DNA from 4 places in the Eisenbergiella sp. OF01-20 genome. Region 1 is predicted to be linked to each of the others. Evidence: a T-box and tRNA genes for the amino acid it is inferred to sense, from the RefSeq annotation. Region 1 holds a T-box; the other regions hold tRNA genes.
What was found. The T-box of region 1 lies ahead of leuS (leucine--tRNA ligase). A T-box ahead of a tRNA ligase gene usually reads a tRNA of that ligase, here a tRNA-Leu.

Region 1 (4,187 bases):
CTGCCGCATTTATTTATTATTACGTAACACTGCCGGCCATTAATATCCATTCCAGCGGCTTCTGGTTTTTTATTATGGCGGCTATCGTTGCCGTAATGATCCTGTATGCCGTACGCAAGGCAGGGAAGGATATGGCGGGAACGGGAGGCGTATCGCTGAAGTTCAGCCTGAAGGAATATAAGCCCCTGAAGTGGATGGGGATTCTGCTTCTGCTTTTGCTTGCTGCTTATTTAATCGGAAGCGTGCTGTCATCCCCGATTATCAATGCCAAGAAATACCAGCAGCTTCTGACTCTGGAGAGCCGGAATTTCACGGATGACATCAAGGAAGTGGATTATCGGACAATCCCTCTTCTGGATAAGGACTCGGCGGCGCTGCTGGGAGACAGGAAGATGGGAAGTCTGGTGGATATGGTTTCCCAGTTTGAGGTGGCGGATGACTATACCCAGCTGAATTATAACGGGGTGCCGGTGAGAGTTACCCCTCTTGTATATGCCAGCCCGATCAAGTGGCTGACCAACCAGAAAAACGGGATTCCTGCGTATATTCGCATTGATATGACCACACAGGATACGGAATGTGTCATGCTGGAGGAAGGGATCAAATATTCCAAATCCGAATATTTCAACCGGAATCTGTACCGGCATCTCCGGTTCCGGTTCCCTACCTATATTTTCGGCGATCAGCTCTTTTTTGAAATAGATGACAATGGCGTTCCCTACTGGGTATGCCCTGTTAAAAAGTTTAATATTGGGCTGTTCGGCGGAGAGACGGTGGGACGTGTTGTGCTCTGTAATGCTGTTACCGGGGAATGTACGGATTATGACATCGAAGATGTTCCGCAGTGGATTGACAAGGTATATTCCGCAGAGATGCTGATGCAGCTGTATGATTACCATGGGATGTACCAGCATGGCTTCTTTAACAGTGTTTTAGGACAGAAGGATTGTCTGGTGACAACCAACGGATATAATTATATCGCTCTGGATGACGATGTTTGGGTATATACGGGAATCACCTCTGTAAACGGGGATCAGTCAAACGTAGGGTTCGTCCTGATGAATCAGAGAACCATGGAAACCCGTTATTATAAGGTGGAAGGAGCAACGGAGATGTCGGCCATGTCCTCTGCGGAAGGACAGGTACAGAATCTGGGGTATAAGGCCTCCTTCCCGCTTTTGTTAAATATTGCGGATGAACCCACCTATTTTATGGCGCTTAAGGATGCCGCAGGCCTGGTAAAGAAATATGCCATGGTAAATGTACAGAAATACCAATGGGTTGCTATCGGCGATACCATCCAGCAATGTGAAAAGAATTACAATGAACTGCTGAGTACCAACGGTATTGTCAGCCAGAATACGGATGCTTACCTGGAGGCTTCCGGCAGAATTGAATCGATATCGCCGGTCGTACTGGAGGGAACTACTCATTATTATATCTGCATTGAAGGAAATGAGAGTATCTTTGATGTGGACTTGTCCGACGAAAAGCTCATTGGAATCGTCCGTTTTAAAGCCGGTGACAGGATTACGCTGAAATATCTGGATGAAGGCGGTTTAAATCCGGTGCGGGAGCTGAATTAGAAGAAGAGGACTATTGACAAAAGCCGGGAAAAAGGATAAAATTATCCCTAGTTTCCGGGAATCCAGCATATTTTCTGTGTTTCCCGGCAGAATAGCAATAAGACAGAGACTTGGAAGAGGAGTAGTAAGGATCCTGTCCTTTATAGAGAGCCGCCGGTTGGTGTAAGGCGGTAAGGATAAGTCCCCAACTCGCCTTGGAGTCCTCCGGGGGATCCCCTTAAGAATAGAAGCAAAGCATTCTATAGAAGCAGAGCTTTCTAAGGAAGTAGTCCGGAGCGGGTATTCCCGTTACAGATATTTAAGTGCGCAGCATAAGGCAGGGAGAGGACTATCGGTCCTGTGCTGAAGGTTGCGAATTAGAGTGGTACCACGGAAAAGAAGCCCTTTCGTCTCTAAGCAGAAGAAAGGGCTTTTTTTGGACATATGGATGGCTCGCGGAGCGTGGCATCCGTTGTGTATTCCCGCAGGTAACGTGCCGGGCGGATGCGATTCCGCTGGCTTCTGCGGACGGACAGCAGAGCGCGGCGTGTCCGTTTACCTGTATAGGTGAAGGATTACGAGCGGCAGCAAAAAGGAGGAAGCTATGGCAGCACCATACAATCACAGAGAGATTGAAGAGAAATGGCGTAAAGAATGGGAAACGAATCCTGTTAACGTCAACGATGGAAAGAAACCCAAGTATTATTGTCTGGATATGTTCCCTTATCCATCAGGAAACGGGCTTCATGTAGGACACTGGAGAGGTTATGTGATTTCCGATGTGTGGAGCCGTTATAAAATGCTTAACGGCGGCCACTACATCATCCATCCCATGGGCTGGGATGCATTTGGCCTTCCCGCAGAAAATTATGCCATTAAGATGGGAGTGCATCCCGCAATTTCCACAGCGGACAACGTGGCAAAGATCAAAAGCCAGATTAAGCAGATCGCTGCTTTGTACGACTGGGATATGGAAGTGAATACTACGGATCCTTCTTTTTATAAGTGGACCCAGTGGATTTTTGTCAAGATGTTCCGGGCCGGGCTTGCTTATGAAAAAGAGATGCCTATTAACTGGTGTCCTTCCTGTAAGACGGGCCTGGCAAACGAGGAAGTGGTTAACGGCAAGTGTGAACGCTGCGGTGCAGATGTTACCAAGAAAAATCTGAAGCAGTGGATGCTGAAAATAACCGCCTATGCGGATCGTCTCCTGAATGATCTGGACAAGCTGGACTGGCCGGAGAAAGTGAAGAAGATGCAGACGGACTGGATCGGAAAATCCTACGGTGCGGAAGTGGATTTCCCGGTGGAAGGCAGAGAAGAAAAGATCACAGTCTATACAACAAGGCCGGATACCCTGCATGGAGCGACTTTTATGGTTCTTGCCCCGGAACATGAGCTGGCAGCCGGACTTGCCACACCGGAAAATCAAAGTGCTGTGGAAAAATATATTTTTGATGCTTCCATGAAGTCCAATGTGGACAGATTGCAGGATAAGGAAAAGACAGGCGTTTTCACCGGCACCTATGCGATTAATCCGTTAAACGGAGCAAAGGTTCCCATCTGGCTTTCTGATTATGTTCTGGCGGATTATGGTACGGGCGCTATCATGTGTGTTCCGGCCCATGATGACAGAGACTTTGAATTTGCTAAAAAGTTTACTATTCCTATCATCCAGGTTATCGCCAAAGATGGTAAGGAAATTGAAAATATGACGGAAGCCTATACGGATGCAAGCGGAACCATGATCAATTCCGGCGAATGGAACGGCATGGAAAGCGCGGTATTGAAGAAGGAAGCGCCGGTTATGATTGAGAAAATGGGAATCGGCCACAAAACGGTAAATTACAAGCTCCGTGACTGGGTATTTTCCCGTCAGCGCTATTGGGGAGAACCCATTCCTATCGTTCATTGTCCGGAGTGCGGCTGTGTGCCGGTGCCGGAGGATCAGCTTCCGCTGCTGCTTCCTGAAGTGGAATCCTATCAGCCTACCGGAACAGGGGAATCTCCGCTTGCTGATATCGACTGGTGGGTGAACACCACCTGTCCTGTGTGCGGCGCTCCTGCCAAGAGAGAGACCAATACTATGCCTCAGTGGGCCGGTTCCTCCTGGTATTTCCTGCGTTATGTGGATAATAAAAATGAGAAGGAGCTGGTGAGCAGAGAAAAAGCGGATACCTATCTGCCCGTTGATATGTACATCGGCGGTGTGGAGCATGCGGTGCTGCATTTGCTTTATTCCCGTTTCTATACCAAATTTCTGTATGATTCCGGTGTGGTGGATTTTGACGAACCTTTTATCAAGCTGTTTAACCAGGGCATGATCACCGGCAAGAACGGAATTAAGATGAGTAAATCCAAAGGAAATGTAGTGTCTCCGGATGATTTGGTGAGAGATTACGGCTGTGATTCCCTGCGGATGTATGAGCTTTTTGTAGGTCCTCCGGAACTGGACAGCGAATGGGACGACAGGGGAATTGACGGTGTAAACCGTTTCCTGAACCGTTTCTGGAATCTGGTTATGGATAATAAAGACAGCGGCGTAGCTCCTTCCAAAGAAATGATCAAGGTACGTCACAAAATGGTTCATGAAATTACCACCAGGCTGGAAAATTTCAGTCT
Region 2 (4,187 bases), on a different contig from region 1:
AACCATCCGGCTGACGGAAGCCGGAAGTCTGCTTCTGCAGGATGTTCTCCCCATCCTGGCTTCCTGCAAAGCCCTGGAAGCTAAAATCAAAAAGCTGGAGCGGTGCGCCCCCATACGGCTTGTTTCCAGCATAACCATTGCTTCTTATTTTCTTCCGGGTCCACTCCGGCGCTTCGAAGCCGTCCATCCGGAAATCCCCGTAACCGTAAATGTGGTGAGTGCCGCAAATGCCATATTAGAGCTGCAGGCCGGGTATGCCGATATCGCTCTCATAGAAGGGCTGCCTCCCCATGGTCCCTATCGCAGTATCCCCTTTTCCTCCTATCCCCTGCTTGCCGTCTGTGCACCGGATTATCCCCGTCTCTCCCAGCCGCTGTCTCTTTCCTCTTTATGCAAAGAACGGCTTCTTCTCCGGGAAAAAGGAAGCGCTATCCGTGATGTTCTGGACAGCGCTCTCTATCTTCATGGCTATACTGCCTATCCCCTGTGGACAAGCGTGAATTCCCCGGCACTTATAGAAGCTGCCAGGGCCGGTCTGGGCATTACCATATTGCCGGACATATTGGTAAAAAAAGCTTTGGAAAAGGGGAGTCTGATATCGTTGGAAATCGAAGATCTTTCCCTGGTAAATGAACTGCTTCTGGTTATGCACAGGGATAAATATCTCTCTGCCCCTCTCTCAGAACTTGTGAACCTTTTGGTAACGAATGGCAGCAATTCGGACAAGTCAGAATTATTGCCGCATCCGGACAATTAAATGATATATACTACAAATTTGAACCATACCGGTTTTTTTACATGCTAAAGGGTCCTTAGAGGCCAATCAGCACCGTTTTGACTATCCGGCAGAGCTTACCCTTCAAACACAGGAAGGGAGGTGTCTGCTCATGAAAGAGGAAATCCTTATATCTGTAATAATGGTCTTTGTTCAGTATCTGACTGAAAGGCTGTTGGACTATTTCCTAACTTAATTCCATACAGCCAATCCCCTCCGGGCAGCCGGAGGGGATTCACCAATACTGAGCACTGCACATCTGGGCGATTAGCTTGACTATGAAAATGATTTTGTCTGTTGAAATTAAGATTCCTGCATACGTTTCTTTTCAGACTTATTACATAACTTATTATCACTTGCACATACTATCGAAAAGAGGTGATAGCATGGCATCATATGTATCCCCGGAAGTTCGGGAAAAATTCGAAACACTATCCATTGATTTAAAAAATAATATATTAGAAAGAAATGTTAAAATTAATAATGTTTATGATTTAATCAATGTTCTGGAGAAAATAGTCTCTGAGGAAGATCAATCATTCTGAGCTGAAAATATTGGAAGGTCAGTAAAGTTTTTAAGGAAACAACCGCTCCAGGTGTTGGGGACACCCGGAGCGGTTCCGAATGTCTCTTACTTCATTTTTAGTATTATTCTGTTGTAAATTATCTGTAAATGCCTTATTATGTTTGTATAAAAAATACTTATCAGGGGGAAATCTATGAAAAAGAAATTACTATCTCATGCGCTTGTTATAATTTTAGGAATGCTTTTATGCTCGTGCTCCGGTAATTCCACAGAGAAAATGTTTGGGGTAAAACTTCCGTCAGGAAAAAAATTGGAATTATATATGAGCCGTGAAAAAGCAGAAGACATCATGAGCGATTATGAATATGAATATAATGACTTTTTTCATACATATGATTATGGATTTATAAGCCTGGCTTATACCGAAGGCCTTTTATCATCTATTAAATTTAGTGGAGACTCAGATGTTACACTGCTTAATGGATTAGGCCTTGGCAGCACCGATTATGAAAAGTATGGGTTCGAAATGGATGGGCAGCATTTAGACAGCACCATTAATTATAAACAGACTGGTGATAAATATGAACAAAACGACGATGTTAATATAAGAGATATGGAATTCAAAGACGGAATTCAAGCATACATCAATACTTCTAAAGAGAATAAAGAAATCACTTACATAAACATAAGTGATATATATTCTTCTGTTTTGAATAAATATGATGAGTAAAAGTGTTTGTTTAAACAACCTATGAAACTATTGAAGAGGGGATCGCACCCCTCTTTTATGTTCTGACAAGCTGCCCGGTCCGTAACAAATAGAATCCCAAAAAGTGCAGCACGGAATACAACACAAAAAGAAAAACCCCTGATAAACTCAGAGGTTTCACACTGCCGGCGGCGGGACTTGAACCCGCACGTGGTTGCCCACAACAGATTTTGAGTCTGCCTCGTCTGCCATTCCGACACGCCGGCATTCCAGCTTCCTTGTTTCCAATTCAGCCGAAACTAATAATACCATATCCGGAAGTTTCTGACAAGCTTTTTCCGTTTACTTTTTCAAAAACTTTGTACCGTCTGAACTGTTACGTACCGTCTGACTTAGAAATGAAAGTTATCATATATCTCAAAACAGTCAAATGTTGCAAAATAATCCTTAGGGGTCTCCGCTCTGCGGATTAACTGCACTTCTCCGTTTTCCTTCAGCAAAAGCTCGGCAGATTTAAGCTTACCATTATAATTATACCCCATGGCAAAACCATGGGCCCCGGTATCATGAATGACCAGATAGTCACCCATCTCCACTTCGGGAAGCATTCTGTCAATAGCAAACTTATCATTATTTTCACACAGGGAACCTGTAATATCATACCTGTGATCACAGTCCTGTTTTTCTTTCCCAAGAACCGTAATGTGATGATATGCTCCGTACATTGCAGGCCGCATCAGATTTACGGCACAGGCATCGCAGCCGATATATTCCTTATGCGTATGCTTTTCATGTATGGCCCGGGTAACCAAATGACCATAAGGTGCCATCATAAACCGGCCCAGCTCCGTATAAATAGCCACGTCTCCCATTCCGGCAGGAATCAGAACCTCTTCATATACCGCTCTGACCCCCTCTCCGATTGCCAGTATATCATTCTCCTCCTGGTCAGGCAGATAAGGGATTCCGATACCCCCAGAAAGATTAATAAAGCGGATATCCGCCCCTGTTTCCTTTTTCAGCCGCACTGCCAGCTCAAACATTTCCTTTGCGAGAACAGGGTAATATTCGTTGGTGACTGTATTGCTTGCCAGAAAAGCATGGATTCCAAAATGTTTCACCCCTTTTTCCATCAGGATACGGAAGCCTTCAAACATCTGTTCTGTGGTAAATCCGTACTTGGAATCTCCGGGATTATCCATAATACTATTGCTTATTTTAAATACGCCGCCCGGATTATAGCGGCAGCTAATAGTCTCAGGAAGCTTTCCCACAATATCTTCCAGAAAGGAGATATGTGTGATATCATCCAGATTGATTGTCGCTCCCAGCTTTGCCGCATATGCAAATTCTTCAGCAGGGGTATCGTTGGAAGAAAACATGATATCTTCCCCGCTGATACCCATAGCCTCACTGAGCATCAGTTCCGTCAGCGAAGAACAGTCACAGCCGCAGCCGAATTCTCTCAGTATGTCCATTAAAAAGGGGTTAGGAGTAGCCTTTACCGCAAAAAATTCTTTATAACCTTTATTCCAGGAAAAAGCCTGCTTCAGCTTCCTCGCATTTTCCCGGATTCCTTTTTCGTCATATATATGGAAGGGAGTGGGATACGTTTTCACAATTTCCTCTATTTGTTCTTTGGTCACGAAAGGTATTTTATTCATTCTCTTATGTCTCCTTTTGCTTTCTTTTTCTTACCAGTAAGTTCTATCAGCTTAATCTCATTCCGCATGGCTTCCTTTAAGGCATCTACAAATACCCTTTGGCCGGAATACAGACAGATATCCCTGCTGCTCCCCGTCAATTCGCCTGTCAGGACATACTTAGAATCGGAAATAAGACGGATCTGGTTTTCCTTTCCCTCTGTTTTATAGCAGACTGCAGTTTTCAGCCGTTCCGGAACTTTATCAGTAAGAAGTACCACCTTTATTTTTTTCTGAAGCAGCTGCAATATGTCCTTTTCCATTTCCGCAAGTCTGGTTCCTGATGCGGAAAGATATATCCGCTTTTCCGCCTGCTCCATCATATGATGCATCTTATCGAGAATCTGCTGCTCTCCCTCAATAGTGATGTAACCGTCGCTGGGTTCGTCCGCCGCCGGCATATTTTCTGCCAGCCACTGCCTGGTACTCTCCAGCATACGCAGCTTGTTATCACAAAATTCCTCCACAGAAACG
Region 3 (4,187 bases), on a different contig from region 1:
TTCGCTGATTCTGCCGGTAACCCGAAGCACGGCTTCCAGTCCCTGAGACAGGATCTCCACAGTGATATCACGGGCGCCTTCCACTTCCTGGTCGATATAATTGGAGTCGATATCCCAGGCGTCAAAGAGCCGGGGAACATCCTTATACAAGTGGAAACAGTTCATAGGTGCGGCGGCAAATTCCCGTCCGGTTTCCTTTACCCGGAAAGAAGTTACCTCACCGTTCTGGTTTATAACGGCTTTTACTACTTCATTTTCCAGAACAAAGCCTTCCTCCGTTTTTTCGATGCGGGCACCTTCGCAGGAGGTCTGCGTTGTGCAGGGAACCAGGGTTACCCCGCCGCAGGAAGGAAGCTCCACCAGGGCCTTTACGCCGTTTTCCGCAGCCTGGGTGGAAACGGAAAGACCTTCCGCCGTACATGCGCCGTCCGCGAAGGCGGGGGAAAGGGTCACAAGGGCCTTCCTGTCAAAGCTTAAGGAATTAAATACGGTAACAGCGTCGCCGCCCTGTTCGGTAAGCAGGCTGTCGGCGGCATCTGCGGTGATACGGGAGGTATCGCGGAAAATTTCTTCAAAGGCCTGTTCCGCTTCTGTGTACACCCTGGCGATGGAGGATCCGGGCAGTATGTCATGGAACTGGTGAAGCAGCAGCTTCTTCCAGAGGGCATCCGCTTCGGCAAGAGGGTATTCCCATCCCTTCGTTTCAGCCAGACAGCTCCACATTTCCATTTCCCGCAGGGCAAGCTCACTCTTGCGGTTATTTTTCTTTACCATGGCCTGGGAGGTATAGGTCCCTCTGTGTGCGCTGAAATACAGCTCGCCTACATAGGTATGCGCAGGGCCGCCCTGTTCCTCCATTTCTTCGAAGAACTCTCTGGGGCCTTCCATTTTCACCTTTACGCCGCCTTCCAGGTCTTTCTGACGGAGGGCGTATTCCACGTAATCCCTGGACGGGCCGCCGCCGCCGTCCCCGTAACCGAAGGGCAGCAGGAAGGCATCCAGATCCTGTACCTGTGTGCGGTTTTTCCATACCTCATTGATCTCTTTGGGATCCGTGCGGTAGGTATAACTTGTGGGCAGGAAGGAGTCCACACGGGACCCGTCCATCCCTTCCCAGGTAAAATAGTGGTAAGGGAACTGATCTCCCTCATTATAGGACCAGAAAATTTTCTGGGTAACCAGATATTTTACCCCGCAGCCACGGAGAATCTGAGGAAGAGCTGCGGTATAGCCGAAGGTATCCGGCAGCCAGAGTACCTGGCTGTCCACACCCAGTTCCTCCTTATAATAACGCTTTCCGTGAACCAGCTGGCGGATAAGGGATTCCCCGCTTGTCATATTGGTATCCGGCTCCACCCACATGGCGCCGTCGGCAATCCACTGGCCGCCCCGGATGGCTTCTTTGATCCGTTCAAACAGCTCCGGATAATAGGTCCGGCACATTTCATAAGAAGCGGGCTGGCTCTGGATAAATTTATATTCCGGATATTCCTCCAGCAGACGAAGCTGGGCGGCAAAGGTCCTTTCTGTTTTGCGGTGCGTTTCCGCCATAGGCCACAGCCAGGCCAGATCCAGGTGAGCGTTGCCAACCGCATAGAAAACAGGCATGGTGGAACCGTTTACCGCTTCCATGGCAGGCCTAAGTGCTTCTCTGGCCGCCCGGTAGCCGGCCGATCGTTTTTCTTTTTCCTGTTCAAAATCCACGATAAGAGTGAATTGCTCCAGAGCCTTTGCAACCTTGGCAGCACGAAGGGAAGTCTCATCCAGGGTCTGCAGAAGCTTATGCAGCGTATCCACGTCCATATACAGCTGATAGGCATCTTCATCCCAGATCCCGTAGGTACAGCTGCCCAAAGTCCTTCTGGCGCCTTCCGGAAGGGGATCCGTAAACGCTCCGGGAAGGACCGGTCCGGTAGCACAGCCGCCGTCGGCACATTCCGGATAATAATGTCCGGCATAGGTTTCCATGAGCACCTCATAGCTGCTTCCGGCTTTTCCTTCTCTGGCCAGTGTATTATCTTCCATAAAATGATGGGGTTCGCTGACCCAATCCGCACGGTAGGTTCCGAAGGACTGGCCGTTTATGAACAGGGTGGACTCCCCGCCCGGCTTCAGATTCATTACAATCCGTTTTCCCTCCGCTTCCGGGGGCAGCTCAATACGGCTTCGGAACCAGCAGTACTCATAGGTATTTCCCCATGTAAATCCGGGCTGCACCGGTGTAAAGGCCATACCGGCAGCCTCTTCGGGACTAAGATGCTCCATTGTCCTGCCTGCTTCCCAACGGAATTCTCCCAGGGGTTCATAAAAATCATCTTTCAGCGTACGGATCCAGTGTTTAAACCGTCCGCTCCATTCTGAATGCATCACGTTCATCTGGGTGCTCCTTTCCATAAATAGTTTTATGTTTTCCCCGCCTTCTCTTTCCGTAAAAATGGACAGGGTATGTTTTTGTTATAACAGGTTACGGTGGTGTTGGCAATCAATTATTTTGGCTTTTTTTCTTTCTTTTTTACCTTGTTTTGAAATCCCGGAAACGGGAGTATCAGAAAAAATTATTTTAAAGTATTGACATTTATTCTCAAATCATATAAAATACATTTTGTCGCGCAGGAATGGCGGAATTGGCAGACGCGCACGGTTCAGGTCCGGGTGGTAGCAATACCATGAGAGTTCAAGTCTCTTTTCCTGCACTTGATAAAGAAGGGCTTTTGGATAACAGATATCCAAAAGCCTTTTCTGATATCCGGAAAAGCAAAAGTAAACCGGTTAGCTGGATTACTCGTACCGCGAATATGGATTGTGACCCCAGATGCAGCGCCTGTTACCATTATTGATATTTGATATAAAGGAAACGAATGGATTTAAGAAACTGTCGGAAAATCCTTCTGAGCAAGAGCCTGCAATGGTATTACTTATACGAGATTTTTTCCATATTGAAGAAAACAGCCAGGACAGGATATTATATGTATTTTATGAGGAGAGCAAGGATGATTGGAACGCAACTAATCCTGCTGGAGGGTATGCCTTCTACAGGTAAAACTACAAATTCCCGGTTTATACAGGTACAACTTGAGCGTAATCAAATTAATGCGGAGTGGATACATGAAGTAGCCATGCCTCATCCGGTACTATTTTTTGATGAGGTTGGTATGACCTATGACGAATTTGAAAGATTTACGGAAAGGTACCCGGAAACAGCTGCTATTCTTAAGCGTATAGCAGTGTTTAGAAAGAGCACCGTGGGGATACATCTGCCCGAAATACAATGGTACTATAAAGATATAATCGGAGGGAAGGCTTACCAGGCTTTGACAGAGTTTGACGTTTGGAATTTTCCTCTTGAAGTATACCAAAAATTTGCTTTGGAAAAATGGATGCATTTTGCTGAAAAAGCGATGGAGGATCAGGAGAAAGTCTATATTATAGATAGTGCGATCTTCCAGTTCCAGATATTCATGTTTTTATTTAAAAATAAGAACTATCAAGAACTGCAAAGCTTTATCAGCCAAATGGAAGATATTATACAGCCTTTAAACCCATGTCTGATTTTCTTTTACAGGGAAAACACCGAGGCGACAATTGAATATCTTGAAAAAGATAGGGGTACTTCATACTTGGATTACATATGGCATAGAGACAAAGACCAACCATACTATTCAGGTAAGCCGGAAGGGGCAGAAGGTTTTAAGCAGTTCCTGCGGGATTATGCCAATATGGCAAATTCGTTGTTCCATTCATGCAAGACAAATAAAATATCTCTTGAAATATCTAATGGAAAATGGACCTTCCTTGAGGATGAGATACTTTCTTTTTTAGGTATCGATCGCAAACCAGGCCCCATTGCTTTTCCGAAAAGCGGTATCTATAAAAATGAGGCATTGGGCTATATAATACGAGTTGATGGCCTTTCCATTACCGATCCAACGGGACAAAATCGAACGCTCTTACCGAAAAAATACAATGAGTTCTATGTTGACTGGCTGCCGACGGTCCTGCGGTTTGAAGATCATAAAATCATTATTTCGGGGTCGCAGATATGCGAGCAATGGACAACCAAGGGCATGATCTATGACAGGATGGAATTATGAGTAAAAGGGATATCGTTCATCTTGTCGTTACTGGTTACAGAGAGATAAGATTGGCAGATAGTTGCATTAAGAACAACTTCTGCGCCATTGAATATA
Region 4 (4,187 bases), on a different contig from region 1:
GAAGATAACCTTTGCCTCCTTGCCCGTGGGCACGGCAGCGGTCAGCCTGATGTTGCCCCCTTCTTTGACCGGTGTTGCTTCATCCGCAAACCAGACATTCGTACCACATATTGTCATCTCGGCGTGCATCACCCAGGTGCGCATAAGCTCCGGCGGGGTCTTGGAACCCTCCGGCATATAGTCTCCATAAGGCAGGACTTTCGGCTCGCCACAATGGAATATTGCGCGGTAAAAATCCAGCGCGTCATTGCAGTTACCGTTAAACACAAGATAAGGTGTAATCATTATCAGCTCTCCTTCTTTATTTTATTTCCTCTCCGTTATCTTAACGGTCACCGGATCGCCAATTTGCTTGCCGATTTTTGCCCGGATGTCCTTTCGGATACCGATGATATAGCAGACAGAGCCGTCCGGGTTCTTCACTCCCATGTTCACGACACTGCCATCGTAAGGCTCGCCGTCAAATGTTGCATGGACTTTGACACGTCCCTTGCCGAATTCCCCACGGACATCGTATGGAAATACAACATAGGCGCCGCATTTATCGGTGGACTCAATGATTGCATCATATTCATAAGTTTTATCATTCATCTTATTCTTTTCCTGGACGCAGGCCACACGCCATCGCGCCATGTCCGCTATCAGCTCAAAGTCAATGGGCTTGTCAAACGGAAACTGAACCGCACCCTTCGTCCTGTGATACCCAGTCAGGCGTTCTTCAAAGGGCGCAAGGGACAAATCGCCGGGATAGATGCCAATATGCTTTTGAAACGCCGCAAAGTGGATAATGTTCTCGCCTTGCCAAAATGTAGGCATCTGCCAGGAGATTTTCTCCACGGCATCTGGTGCGGTAGCGCGGATGGCTTCACGCACTTTATGCAAAATCAGCTGAACTGCCGCAGGCTGGCCGGCGATATATTCATCAATCGTATTTAATTTACCGCAATAATGGTCTTGATTCATCTTCTTGAACTCTTTGCCACATTCCGAGCATCTCCACATAATAACACCTCTCTTGCCAAAGTGTACATACAATCCACTTTTTTAATCCGCTGGTTTAATATCAGATCACTCTATCAGTTTAACTGCCTTTTTCTCAGTGAGACAATATTGTTTATTATAGGCAAAAAGCTTTTTATTTACGCATAGAATTTACCCGAAACACTACTGTAAACCGTGCAAAGTCCACAAGGGTGAATCAGAAGTTCGGCGATAAAGGTACGTGTAAATGTAATGTCATAAGTTAAACAACATCAGCGGTTAATTATTTTGGTTTTAAATAGAGGGTGCCGCTCAATCATCTCTATTCAATGATTTTGCGACACCCTCTGTACGCTGTTGTATAGTACGCACCTTCTCTCCTTTTTCTCTAAACAAAATCATGTTTAAGTAAGGACATTTCGGTGTTAAATTCATGCGGTTAACAGGACTTGAACCTGCATGGTCTCCCACCAGAACCTAAATCTGGCGCGTCTGCCAATTCCGCCATAACCGCAAATCACAGCATAGGAATGCTGTCACGGTCTATATTATACCGTGGCAGTTTCTGGCTTGTCAATAGTCAGGAAGGAAAAAGACAGGACAAAGCGTATCAACCGTTACAGTTAACGCCCCCTGTGGTGCTGCCGCGTGGTTTTGCCCTCCGGCTTTTCCCACAGGCTGTTATTCGTCCTCCTGTTGTAAGACTTTTTTCCTGCTTATTCGTAATAGTTATTGACAAAAGGGAAGAGAACGAGTATATTGTAAGTAGCAAGTGATAAGTAGTAAGTAATAAGTGGTAACCTATACACATTATGCAGGAAACGGCAATCGGCAAAACCGATACGGTACTGTTTTTTCTTAAAGGAGGAAATGACAGAATGAAAGAACTTGGATTAACACAGCAGTATTTATTATGCGCATTGAATAAAAATGGGAAACTGTCCGCCTGGTCGGTGGAGCAGCAGGTATGTCTTACAGGAGGAGCGTTACTGGAATTGATGGGTGCAGGCTGCTGCGAAGAAGAGGGAAAAAAGATTGCAGCAAGGAAGGAACCCGGAGAAGAGAGAAGCTATTTACGCCCTTTTTATGCTTATCTGGCGGAGAAACCCAGAAAAATCAGTACGATAGCCTCTGATTATGCATTTTCTTTTACGGATAAAAGGATAAAGGAGCTTGTATACAGCGTGGGCGGATCGTTGGTAAAGGAAGGCTGCGCGAAGGAAGAAAGCAAAGGGATACTGGTGGAAAGCCTGCGTTTTTATCCGGAGGAGGGATGTGTGGATAACGTTATCCAGCAGCTCCGGGCGGAACTTCTGGAGGAGGGCGAGGTGAGCGATGATATCGCCGCTTTGACGGCTCTTTTGGATACAAGCGGGCTTTTAAAGCAGTATTTCAGTAAATATGAATCGGAACAGTTGAGGAAGCGGATCAAAGAGGTCAGGGAATCGGAGCAGGGAACCACGGTTAAGAAAATGATGGAGTATGTGGAGACAATGATTATAGCGGTCAGCATATCGGGAAGTGCCGCCACCTGATTCCTTCGTTTAAAAAAGAAACGTGAAAACAAATATAAAAGCTGCTGATGAAAAGAAGAAAGCCGGCAAAGAAAAGGCTGTAAATAAAAAGACAGTAGATAAAAGACAGTAAATAAAAGGCAGGGTGAGGAAAATGGGCAGGCAAAGAAGTCTGGAAACAATACAGACAGCTGAATTTGTTACCATTGGGGAATTGGTTCGTCTGACGGAATCCCGTTACAGCACGCTTAAATTTTATACGGAGGAGGGCATGATTCCTTTTGAACAGGCAGAAGAGAATCTCACCCGCAGATACCGGAGGGAGGAAGCGGTATCCCGGATCCGGGAAATTAAGCAGATGCGGGAGGACGGCATGGCTGTGCCGGAAATAAAGAAGGCGCTTGGTGTATAAAAAAGCGCCTTCTGTTTTGCATAAATGCTGCGGGCAGGGGGATCAGCTGTATTTCAGGAGGACGGCTTCCACCACGTCGGCGGCGTCTTCACATTTGTCGCAGCATTTTTCCATACGGTTGTAGATGGTGGTCCAGGCAAGGATCTCCACAGCGTCGGCCGGTTCCGTATAGAGCCGGTGCATGGCCTCCGTATACAGGCGGTCGCCGGTTTCCTCCAGATGGTTGATATCGATGATCATTTCCTTAATCACTTTGGATTTACGGAAATTCTCAAATTCCAGCATCAGCTTTTTAAGGGAATAGCAGCAGTCATTGATGATGGAAACAAAGGATATGGCATCCTCCCGTAACGAGGTGATCCCGAACATGTACAGCCGAAGAAGGACATCCTCCAGGCTGTCGGTCACATCGTCCAGGGCTTTGGAAAGCTCCAGGATATCTTCCCGGTCGATGGGGGTGATAAATTCCTTCATGAGCTTTTCCAGGAGTCCGTGCTTGGCAATGTCCGCGGTATGTTCGATATTATGCAGAGATTCGATATGGACAGCCAGCTGGGCGGGATCAAAATTCAGAAAATCCTCCTTCAGCATATCTGCGGCCTGGCAGGAATAGGTAACCGCTTCTACAAACATCTCAAAATAATTATTTTCTTTTTTACGTGCCATGATAGTTTCCTTTCTTGAGGGCTTGAATTATATTTGCAGTCTGCTTCCATAATCTTGATGGCCTTTCGGCCGGCTGCTTTCCTGCATGATGCTGTCCGGTGAACCGGGCATGGGGGACTTCAGAAGAGGAATAAAAATAATTTTGCGAAAAGATAACCGATAATGCCGCAGCCCGGGAAGGTCAGTACCCAGGTCAAAACCATTTCCTTCACTACGCCCCAATTTACGGCGGAGAGCCTGCGGGAGGCGCCCACGCCCATGATAGCTGTTGTTTTTGTATGCGTGGTGGATACCGGGATTCCGGTCAGGGAGGAGAGCAGCAGGCATACGGCACCCGCCATATCTGCGGCAAAGCCCTGGTATTTTTCCAGCTTGACCATATCCATACCCACGGCTTTGATGATACGGTAGCCTCCAATGGAGGTTCCGAGAGCCATTACCATACTGCAAAGGATCATGAGCCAGAGAGGGATTTGGAAAGAGGTGACCCCGTCCTTCCCGCCGGCAAGAAAGATCCCCAGCATGAAAACCCCCATAAATTTCTGGCCGTCCTGCGCACCGTGCATGAAGGCCATCGCCGCCCCGCCGGCGATCTGCGCCCCTCCGAAAAAGCG

Region 2: it has a tRNA-Leu gene. The T-box ahead of leuS (leucine--tRNA ligase) is inferred to sense a tRNA for this amino acid. The anticodon was not compared.
Region 3: it has a tRNA-Leu gene. The T-box ahead of leuS (leucine--tRNA ligase) is inferred to sense a tRNA for this amino acid. The anticodon was not compared.
Region 4: it has a tRNA-Leu gene. The T-box ahead of leuS (leucine--tRNA ligase) is inferred to sense a tRNA for this amino acid. The anticodon was not compared.

Annotation. Positions count from the first base shown of each region.
Region 1 covers NZ_QUES01000045.1:37,714-41,900, forward strand. The annotation lists gene DXA36_RS29130 (CvpA family protein) at 1-1,586, shown strand, start outside; T-box leader at 1,689-1,983, shown strand; gene leuS (leucine--tRNA ligase) at 2,170-4,187, shown strand, end outside.
Region 2 covers NZ_QUES01000038.1:3,726-7,912, reverse strand. The annotation lists gene DXA36_RS27365 (LysR family transcriptional regulator) at 1-757, shown strand, start outside; gene DXA36_RS33185 (hypothetical protein) at 1,162-1,320, shown strand; gene DXA36_RS27360 (hypothetical protein) at 1,495-2,031, shown strand; tRNA gene DXA36_RS27355 (tRNA-Leu) at 2,194-2,276, opposite strand; gene DXA36_RS27350 (diaminopimelate decarboxylase) at 2,403-3,674, opposite strand; gene DXA36_RS27345 (TrmB family transcriptional regulator) at 3,671-4,187, opposite strand, start outside.
Region 3 covers NZ_QUES01000007.1:2,623-6,809, reverse strand. The annotation lists gene DXA36_RS10800 (alpha-mannosidase) at 1-2,376, opposite strand, end outside; tRNA gene DXA36_RS10795 (tRNA-Leu) at 2,610-2,693, shown strand; gene DXA36_RS10790 (hypothetical protein) at 2,991-4,091, shown strand.
Region 4 covers NZ_QUES01000009.1:180,542-184,728, reverse strand. The annotation lists gene DXA36_RS13285 (VOC family protein) at 1-285, opposite strand, end outside; gene DXA36_RS34230 (DUF1905 domain-containing protein) at 307-591, opposite strand; partial or broken gene DXA36_RS34225 (iron chaperone) at 631-963, opposite strand; tRNA gene DXA36_RS13275 (tRNA-Leu) at 1,416-1,495, opposite strand; gene DXA36_RS13270 (GOLPH3/VPS74 family protein) at 1,860-2,516, shown strand; gene DXA36_RS13265 (helix-turn-helix domain-containing protein) at 2,650-2,907, shown strand; gene DXA36_RS13260 (DUF47 domain-containing protein) at 2,950-3,573, opposite strand; gene DXA36_RS13255 (inorganic phosphate transporter) at 3,693-4,187, opposite strand, start outside.